Regions from separate parts of the Streptomyces sp. NPDC048436 genome, predicted to be linked through region 3. Evidence: riboswitches for the same ligand, from Rfam matches in the RefSeq annotation. Region 3 holds a riboswitch; each other region holds the start of a gene.
What was found. Region 3 has a riboswitch for cyclic di-AMP ahead of ACGFX9_RS34550 (M23 family metallopeptidase). Riboswitches for the same ligand answer to the same signal wherever they lie in the genome.
Positions count from the first base shown of each region.

Region 1: linked by a shared signal. The riboswitch ahead of ACGFX9_RS22450 (C40 family peptidase) and the one ahead of ACGFX9_RS34550 (M23 family metallopeptidase) in region 3 are both predicted to bind cyclic di-AMP.
Region 2: linked by a shared signal. The riboswitch ahead of ACGFX9_RS24305 (transglycosylase family protein) and the one ahead of ACGFX9_RS34550 (M23 family metallopeptidase) in region 3 are both predicted to bind cyclic di-AMP.
Region 4: linked by a shared signal. The riboswitch ahead of ACGFX9_RS31995 (M23 family metallopeptidase) and the one ahead of ACGFX9_RS34550 (M23 family metallopeptidase) in region 3 are both predicted to bind cyclic di-AMP.

Region 1 is NZ_JBICXP010000006.1:236,046-238,237, forward strand. It holds gene ACGFX9_RS22440 (LysE family translocator) at 1-69, shown strand, start outside; gene ACGFX9_RS22445 (DUF6328 family protein) at 72-611, opposite strand; gene ACGFX9_RS22450 (C40 family peptidase) at 745-1,218, opposite strand; cyclic di-AMP (ydaO/yuaA leader) riboswitch at 1,222-1,387, opposite strand; gene ACGFX9_RS22455 (amidase) at 1,871-2,192, shown strand, end outside.
Region 2 is NZ_JBICXP010000007.1:114,937-117,128, forward strand. It holds gene eno (phosphopyruvate hydratase) at 1-116, opposite strand, end outside; gene ACGFX9_RS24305 (transglycosylase family protein) at 396-1,115, opposite strand; cyclic di-AMP (ydaO/yuaA leader) riboswitch at 1,119-1,306, opposite strand; gene ACGFX9_RS24310 (transglycosylase family protein) at 1,499-2,192, opposite strand, start outside.
Region 3 is NZ_JBICXP010000014.1:204,473-206,664, forward strand. It holds gene ACGFX9_RS34545 (PP2C family protein-serine/threonine phosphatase) at 1-364, shown strand, start outside; cyclic di-AMP (ydaO/yuaA leader) riboswitch at 657-804, shown strand; gene ACGFX9_RS34550 (M23 family metallopeptidase) at 816-1,901, shown strand; gene ACGFX9_RS34555 (aldo/keto reductase) at 2,033-2,192, shown strand, end outside.
Region 4 is NZ_JBICXP010000012.1:125,239-127,430, forward strand. It holds gene ACGFX9_RS31995 (M23 family metallopeptidase) at 120-920, opposite strand; cyclic di-AMP (ydaO/yuaA leader) riboswitch at 933-1,095, opposite strand; gene ACGFX9_RS32000 (M16 family metallopeptidase) at 1,312-2,192, opposite strand, start outside.

The DNA.
Region 1 (2,192 bases), on a different contig from region 3:
GAGGGCTGCACGGGCGCCGCGCTGAGTGTCCTCGGACTGGTGCTCGTCACCGAGGCTCTCGTGGCCTGACCTCATCCGTCGTGTCGACGTCCTTGCTCTTGCTCGTTGTCCGGTTCGGCGTCCGCGCGGCGCACGAGGCGGGGCAGCACGCCCCAGAGGCCGCCGCACACCACCAGCGTGCCGGCGCTCGCGATGATCCCGCCGGTGCGGCCGACGGCCACGTCCACGACCAGGAGCACGGAACCGGAGAGCGCGAACACCAGGACCCCCATGCCGATCGCGGCGAGGCGGGACGAGACGCGCACGATCAGCGGCTTGGAGTGCTGCTGGAACAGGGTCCTGTGCACGGCGGCCGGCGCGGTGAACAACGCCGCCGCGAGAACGGCGAGGAGCAGCGTGGTGACGTACGTGGCGCGCTGCGCCGTGTCGAGCGAGGGAAATCGCTCGGTGAAGGCCAGCGTCAGCAGGAACGCGAAGAGGATCTGCACGCCGGTCTGCGTGACCCGCAGCTCCTGGAGGAGCTCCCCGAAGTTGCGGTCGGCGCGCTCGAACCGGGTCTCGTTGCGCCCGTGCGGGTCGCCTGGGACGGGGGAGCCGTTGTTTTCGGACATGGCCCACGAGTATCCGCGCCGCCGTGCTCCACGCATGGCGGGCGCGCCGTGCGGGGGCCCGGTCGGGCGGCGGCAGCGGCCGTGTGGCCGCCTGCCGCCGCCCTCCGGCGGGCCTGAGGTCGGTGACGACCGGTCAGCGGACCCTGCCGTACGAGACGCTCCTGGTCCAGATCTTCTCCAGGCGCACCACGGTGTTCGACTTGGGGGCGTGCCAGATCCGGCCCTTACCGGCGTAGATGCCCACGTGGTAGACGCTCCCGCCGGAGCGGAAGAAGACCAGGTCGCCGCGGGAGCGGTTCGACGCGGAGACGTGGCGGGTCCTGTTGTACTGCTGCGCGGCGGTGCGCGGGAGCTTCTTGCCCGCGCGTTTGAACGAGTAGCGCGTCAGGCCCGAGCAGTCGAACCGGTGAGGTCCCGCAGCTCCATAGCTGTACGGGGAGCCCTTCTTGGAAGCGGCGACCCGGAGCGCCTTCGCTCCGGGCGTCGCGGCCTCTGCCTCCGTCGTGAGCCCTGGGGCCACGAGGGTGCCGCCCACCACGGCGAGCGTGAGGACCGAGGCGGAACCGGCCCTGGTCAGCAGCGACGGAACATGATTCAGCGCGGTCATGCGCAACCCTTCGTCAGCCGCCTGTGAAGGATGACCTGTCGGATTCGGGCTGGCGAAGTTGCCCGGCCGCGTACGCGGCTTCACCCCAAGGGCCGTTGTCCGGACCGTCCGGACCGACCCGTCGTGCTTGGGTCCTCCACTCCTGCCGGTGCACCGATGTCGACCGGGCATCCGGGCGGCGGCAGGACTCGGCGTCCGCCCGGACCGCCCCGCCGCTGTGGCGGGGGCTTGTCGTCGGAAGGGATCTTGACCCGTCAACGGCTCGAATTCCGAGCCGAAACGGCGTTTTGTGAGGCTCCTCACGCCTGAACCGTTCGGGTGGACAAGGCCGGATTCGAGATCCGGTGAAGGGGCCAGAGGACGGTGCGACCAGCAGCGGAACGGAAGATTCCGCCCCTGATGTACGCGCGGGGCGCAACTGGTGACGGTCTCTAAGACGACGATCGTCTACGCCGAACGAGGTAGCCCGTTTGGTTCGTTTGAGCCGCGTCCCGGACGCTTCGGATCTCCTCGACGGGCATGACGGGCGCTCAGGAGGCGGCCGGAGGCGGCATGGTGACCCGCATGGCCGGTGCGGCGAGGTGGGCATGCTGCCTCTCGTCGCGCAGCCATTCCCGAGCCGAAGGTGTCGTATGAACCCCGAAAGCGCCGTATGAGTCCCGAAACCACCGAGCTCGTCCACCTCACCGCCCGCGAACTCGCCGCCGGGCTCCGTGCCCGCGAACTGTCCACCCGCGAGGTCGTCCAGGCGCACCTGGACCGGATCGAGCAGGTCAACGGCGCGGTGAACGCCGTGGTGACCCTGGCCGCGGAGCGCGCGCTCGACGAGGCGCGCACGGCCGACGACCGGGCCGCGCGCGGCGGTCCGCTCGGCCCGCTGCACGGGCTGCCCGTGGCCCACAAGGACACCCACGACACCCGCGGGATCCGGACCACCTACGGCACGCCACTGCTCGCCGACAACATCCCGGACC
Region 2 (2,192 bases), on a different contig from region 3:
GACGGAACGGCGGCACGACCCGTGCTGCCGTCGTCGAGGCCGACCTCGACCTCGACCGTGGGGTTGCCTCGGGAGTCCAGGATTTCCCGGGCTACGACGACGTCGATGGACGGCACGAGCATCTCCTTCTGGGATGTGACGCGGGTACGCGGGGCGTTGGCCTCGCGGACACGAGCCTAACCGGCTCCCGGGCAAGAGCCAGCCGAGCGACCGCCCTGTGGACAAACCGAGAGCAAAAAGTTTCCGAACGGAACAAAGAGCCCCGCCCCGGCGCGTACGGGGGATACGCGCACCGGGGCGGGGTGGAGGTGGCGCCCGAAGGGGCGCGGGGAACTGCGCGAGCAACCACGACGCACCCGCAGATGATCGCGACAGCAGGGCGCCCCCGCCAGCGACTAGCTCAGGTGGAGCTGCTGGCCCGGGAAGATCATGTCGGCGTTCTCGATGATGTCGCCGTTGAGCTTGTACACCTTGTGCCAGCCGCCCTTGACGTCCTTCGCCTCGGCGATCTTGGAGAGGGTGTCACCCTTCTTGACCTTGTACTCGCCGTCGCCCTTCTTGACCGTCTTGCCGGTCGGGGTCTCGACGGTCTTCTCGGACTCGGCCTTCGGGGCGGCCTCAGCCTTGGGAGCGGCCTTCGGAGCGGCCTGCTGCGGCTGCTCGGTCTGGGCGCTGGGCTGGCTCTTCGGCTGCTCCTGGGTCTGCTGCGGGGCGCTCTCCTGCGCTCCGCCACCCTGGTACGAGGCGCCCGAGAGGCCGGTGCCGCAGCTCGGCCAGGCACCCTTGCCCTGGCCCGCGAGGACCTTCTCGCCGATCTCGATCTGCTGGGCCTTGGAGGCCTTGTCGGCGGAGGGCGCGTACTTCGTGCCGCCGTACGCGGCCCACGTGGACGACGAGAACTGCAGGCCGCCCGTGTAGCCGTTGCCGGTGTTGATGGACCAGTTGCCGCCGGCCTCGCACTGGGCGACGGCGTCCCACTCGGCGCCGGTCGCGGCGGAGGCCGAACCGGCCGCCATCAGCGGGGCGGCGACGGCGACACCGGTGACGCCGGCGAGCGTGGCGACGCGGGTGGCCTTGGACGGGCGGCGGTGCTTGCCCTTGCTGGAAAACAGCATGAGAGATCCCCTCACCGACGCCTGCGAGGTGAGCTGTCGGGTTCGGGCCAGTGAAGTTGCCCGGCCGCACTTCTCGAGTGCGACTTAACCCCTAGCCGTTCCTGTCTGCTGGCCTCGCTCTCGCGATGCTCAACGGCCGGGCCCGGCGGAAACCTTGGTTCCCCCGCTCCTGCCTACGGCGCTTACGCGACGACATTTCCCGAACGGCCGTTGGCAGGACTCGGCGTACCGACCGGCGGGGCCCGCTGTGGCGAGCGGTCACGACGTTAGGCATGCGATCCGCCTAATTTCAAAGACGATCAGGGCTTCTGAGACCCATCTCTCACTTGCACCAAACCAGACATCAGGCGCAAAGCGACTGCCCGACGGTTCGTCAACTACCGCTACTTTTCGCCCAAATCGAGGCTCTGACCGGGCAGGATGAGGTCAGGATCGGAACCGACGGACTTCTCGTTCTCGGCGTACAGCTCGGTCCATCCGCCCTTCACGTCGAGGTCGTCCGCGATGACCGAGAGGTTGTCTCCGGAGCGGACCGTGTACGTCCCGTCGGAGCCGTCCTGCTGACGCTCCTCGCCACGGGAGGCGTGCCGCCCGGAGCCGTCGCGGTCGCCACTGCCGGCCTCCTCGTCGCCGGCGCTGCCGCCGCGGTGACGGCCTGCGCCCTCGCCCTCACCTTCGTCGGTGGAGGCGCCGGGGGCGGGCGAAGTGGCGTCGTCCTGCCCGGATTTGCCGGAGTCATCGGAACCAGTGGAGTCGCCGGAACCGTCGGAACCATCCGACTTGTCCGCATCGTCGTGATTCTTGTCTCGGGATTCGCCGTCGTCGGCGGGCTTCTCGGAAGGCTCCTTGGACGGCTTCTTCGAGGTCTCGTCCGAGGGCTTCTCCGAGGACTTCTCCGACGGCGTGGCGCTGTCCGACGGGTCGTCACCCGACTCGCCCGCCGCGGGCTCGTCCGCCTCGTCCGAGGGCAGGATGGTGACCGGGGCGCCCGGGTCGACGTCGGCAGCGGCGCCGTCGTCGGTGAGACCGGCTATCGGCGCGCAGCTCGGCCAGGCGTCGGGCCCCTGGTCGTCGAGG
Region 3 (2,192 bases):
CGAGCCGCTGCTGCTGCGTGGCGACGGGCGGCTGTGTGTCCTGTCCGCGACGGAGCCCGCGCTGCCGCTCGGGATGGGCGACCTCGGGGCATGGCCGGACCGCGCGGACGAGACGGAGTTCCCGCCGGGAGCGATGCTGCTGATCTACACCGACGGGCTCTCCGAGGCGCGGGACATCCGGGGCGAGTTCTACGACCCGGCCGCAAGGCTCGGCGGCCGGATCTTCCCGGGGCCCGGCGGCCCGGACGCGCTCCTGGCCACGCTCACCGAGGAGGTGCGGCGGCACACCGGGGGCGGAACGACGGACGACATGGCGCTGCTCGCGGTGCGCAGGCCGCCGGGGGCGGATGACGCCACCGGATGACGCCGCCGGATGACGCGACGGATGAGCCGCCGGATGACGCGACCGGCGGCGAGGTCACGGGCCGTGACTGAAGGACACCACTCCGCATAACAACTGACGTACTGTCAAGGAGATGTGAAGCTCCGGTGTGTGAAGAAGTGGCGTCAACTCGCCCCGTTCCGCCCCTCGGTGTCCCCATAAGTACAGGCCAAAGTCGTTAACGATCAGTTGGAACAGCTTGGAATACGACCCCGCTGTCTATTAACGTTCGATAACGCAGCGCGGTCGTCCCAGCCGGCACTCGAGTCGGCTCCGTGCGCACGCGCCTAATCCCGCAAGGGAGCCGGGGAACCATCTACTTGGGGTGAATCGGGCATCTGCGCATCCGTGCCAGATGTTCGTAGGAGACCTTCCTGCTCCGAACCCGTCAGCTAACCCGGTAGGCGAGAAGGAAGGAAAGGAGTGCGCCCCAGTGGCGTCCAACCGCCCTGCCCCCCAAGGCGTTTACGTACAGAATGACGACGATTTCGGTGGGTACGAGGACCAGTCCTGGGAGGAATGGAACCCCACCGAGGAGTCCATCCGTCCCGTCCGCGGCAGGCATCGTGTCCACAAGAAGGGCGGCGGCGGGCTCGCCCGCAGCTCCACCGTCCTCGGCGTAGGCGTCATCGCCGCAGTCGGCGCGGGCGGCATCGCCACCGCGCAGGGCGGCAAGCCCCCCGTCTCCATCGAGATGCCGGACATGTCGGCCGTCACGGACTCGCTGCCGGAGGCCAAGTCGCTTCCCGGCGTGGGGTCTTTGATATCCGACGGCTCCGACGACTCCGCTTCCGCGGACAACGGCGTCACGACCGCCGCCGCGCCCCTCAGCGCCGCAGGACTCAGCACCGCGGACGCCGAGCAGGGCACCACGGACGCGGGCGAGGCACTGCGGGCCCGCATCATGGAGCAGGCCGAGAACCAGCAGGACCAGGCGGACGACGCGGTCCAGAAGGCGGCCGAAGAAGCCGCCGTCAAGCAGGCCGCGGAACAGGCCGCCGCCAAGCAGTCCGCGGCCGAGAAGAAGATCGCCGCCGACAAGGCTGCCGCGAAGAAGAAGGCCGAGGCGGAGGCCAAGCGCAAGGCGGAGGCGGAGCGCCTCGCCAAGCTCGCCAAGAGCTTCACCCTCCCCGTCGCCTCGTACACCCTCACCGGCACCTTCGGTCAGCCCGGCTCGATGTGGTCCTCCGGCTACCACACAGGCCTGGACTTCGCGGCGCCGACGGGTACGCCCATCAAGGCGATCCACTCCGCCACCGTCAAGGAGGCCGGCTGGGCGGGGGCGTACGGCTACCGCACGGTCCTCGAGCTCGACGACGGCACCGAGCTGTGGTTCTGCCACCAGTCCTCGATGAACGTCAGCGTCGGCCAGAAGGTCACCACCGGCGAGGTCATCGGCCGCGTCGGCGCGACCGGCAACGTCACCGGGGCACACCTCCACCTGGAGGTCCACCCGGGCGGCGACGCCACCGGGGTGGACCCGGCGGCGTGGCTGCGCGGCAAGGGCCAGTCGCTCTGAGGTAACCCAGAACCCCGGCGGTCCTGGCGACAACCCCCCGACGTCAGGGCTGCCGGTTCGGCGTGCCCGCCTCCTGCCGGACTCGCGGCGCCCTACGGAATGCCGCGGTCCGTATGGGCGTTGATGCCCTTATGACTTCTCTCCGCAAGCTTGGCTCGTCCGACCTCGAGGTCTTCCCGCTCTCCCTCGGCGGCAACGTCTTCGGCTGGACCGCCGACGAGGCGCAGTCCTTCGCCGTGCTCGACGCCTACACTGCCGCGGGCGGCAACTTCATCGACACCGCCGACGTCT
Region 4 (2,192 bases), on a different contig from region 3:
GCAGGTCGAAATCCATGGATATTTTTTGGCCAAAGCGATGCGGTGCGACAACAAGGCCATGCGGGAACGCCGAAAGCCCCGGCTCTCGATGAGCCGGGGCTTTCGGTAAACGACTGGGGTCAGACGTTGACGCCGTGCGAACGGAGGTACGCGGTCGGGTCGATGTCCGTGCCGTACTCCTCGCCGGTGCGGGCCTCGAAGTGCAGGTGCGGGCCGCTGGAGTTGCCGGTGGAGCCGGAGAGGCCTATCTGCTGGCCCGGAGTGACCGCCTGGCCGACGGAGACGCCGAGGGACGACATGTGGCCGTACTGGGTGTACGTGCCGTCGTTCATCTTGATGACCACGTTGTTGCCGTAGGCACCGCCCCAGCCCGCCTCGACGACGGTGCCGGAACCGACGGCGTGGACCGAGGTGCCGGACGCGGCGTGGAAGTCGATGCCGGTGTGGCTGCCGGAGGACCACATGGCGCCGCCGGTCTGGTAGCCCGTGGAGACGTACGAGCCTTCGACGGGGGCGACGTAGGTGTTCAAGCGCTTGCGCTCGGCCTCGCGGGCGGCGCGCTCCTTGACCTCGCGCTCCTTCTTGGCCTTTGCCTTGGCCTCGGCCTCGGCCTTGCGCTTCGCCTCGGCGGCCTTCTTCTTGGCGGCCTCTTCGGCCTTCTTGGCGGCAGCGGCGTCGTCGGCGGCCTGCTGCTGGGCGGCGGCCTGCGCGTCGATGCTCTCGGCGAGCGAGTCGCCGACGGAGATCGCCTGGGTGAGGCCGGTGTGCTCGACGGCCGCGCCGTCGGCGGCGAGCGCCGGAGCGGCCAGACCTCCGATGACACCGGTGGTGGTCAGCGCGGCGACGCCCGCGACATTCGCGGTCGTACGTGTGAGGCGGCTCGGGCGACGGTGCTTCCCGGTGGCACGGGTGAACGCCATGTAGCGGCTGATCCTTTCCTTCCTTCTCGCCTACCGGGTTAGCTGACGGGTTCGGAGCAGGAAGGTCTCCTACGGGTTCCTCACCTCGCGGCAAGGCGCCCGATTCACCCCAGGGGACATGTGGGTCCCCGGCTCCCCTGGCTCGCGCCGTACGGGGACTCGGCGATGACTGTCCGGTGCCGCGGACGCGGCGTACTGCATGACGAACAGCCGGACCGACGCTAAGCGGGACATCTTTCAATCGACAAACGGATCAGGACTTTTGTAGCGCACGCCACAGGGCAGACACGCAACCTCTGTACTAATTCGGGCATACAGGGACCCCAGCAGCCAATTCCCGCCACTGGGGTCCCGATATGTCCTGACTGTCACTCAGGCGGTGACATGCCACTCAGCCCGTGACCACACTCACTTCACCGATGCCGAGTGCCTTGACGGGCTCCTCGATCTGCGCGGCGTCACCGACGAGCACCGTCACGAGCCGGTCACCGGGGAAGGCGCTCACCACGGCGGCGGTGGCCTCCACGGTGCCGGTTTCGGCCAACTGCCGGTACAGCCGCGCCTGGAAGTCGTCCGGCAGGTGCTGCTCGACCTGGTCGGCGAGCGTGGCCGCGACGGACGCCGCCATCTCGTACTTGAGCGGCGCCACGCCCACCAGGTTCTGCACGGCGACGTCGCGCTCGGCGTCCGTGAGGCCCTCGGCGGCGAGCGTGCGCAGCACCTTCCACAGGTCTTCGAGCGCCGGTCCCGTGGACTCGGTGTCCACGGAGCCGCTGATGGCGAGCATCGCGGCGCCGCTGCCGTCCGGCGCGGAACGCAGGACCTGGGCGAACGACCGTACGCCGTAGGTGTATCCCTTCTCCTCGCGCAGGACGCGGTCCAGACGGGAGGTGAGGGTGCCGCCCAGGCAGTACGTGCCGAGCACCTGCGCGGGCCAGACCCGGTCGTGGCGGTCCGGTCCCACGCGGCCGATGAGCAGCTGCGTCTGGACGGCTCCAGGGCGGTCGACGATGACGACGCGCCCGGTGTCGTCGGCGGTCACCGGAGGCACCGGGCGCGGCTCGGCCATGTCACCGGTCCAGGCGCCGACGGTGTCGGCGATGACGGCGTCCAGGTCGACGCCGGTCAGATCACCCACGACGACGGCGGTCGCCGTGGCCGGACGCACGTGCTTCTCGTAGAAGGCACGCACCGCCGCCGAGTCGATGGCCGTGACCGTCTCCTCGGTGCCCTGGCGGGGGCGCGACATGCGCGAGGTCGCCGGGAAGAGCT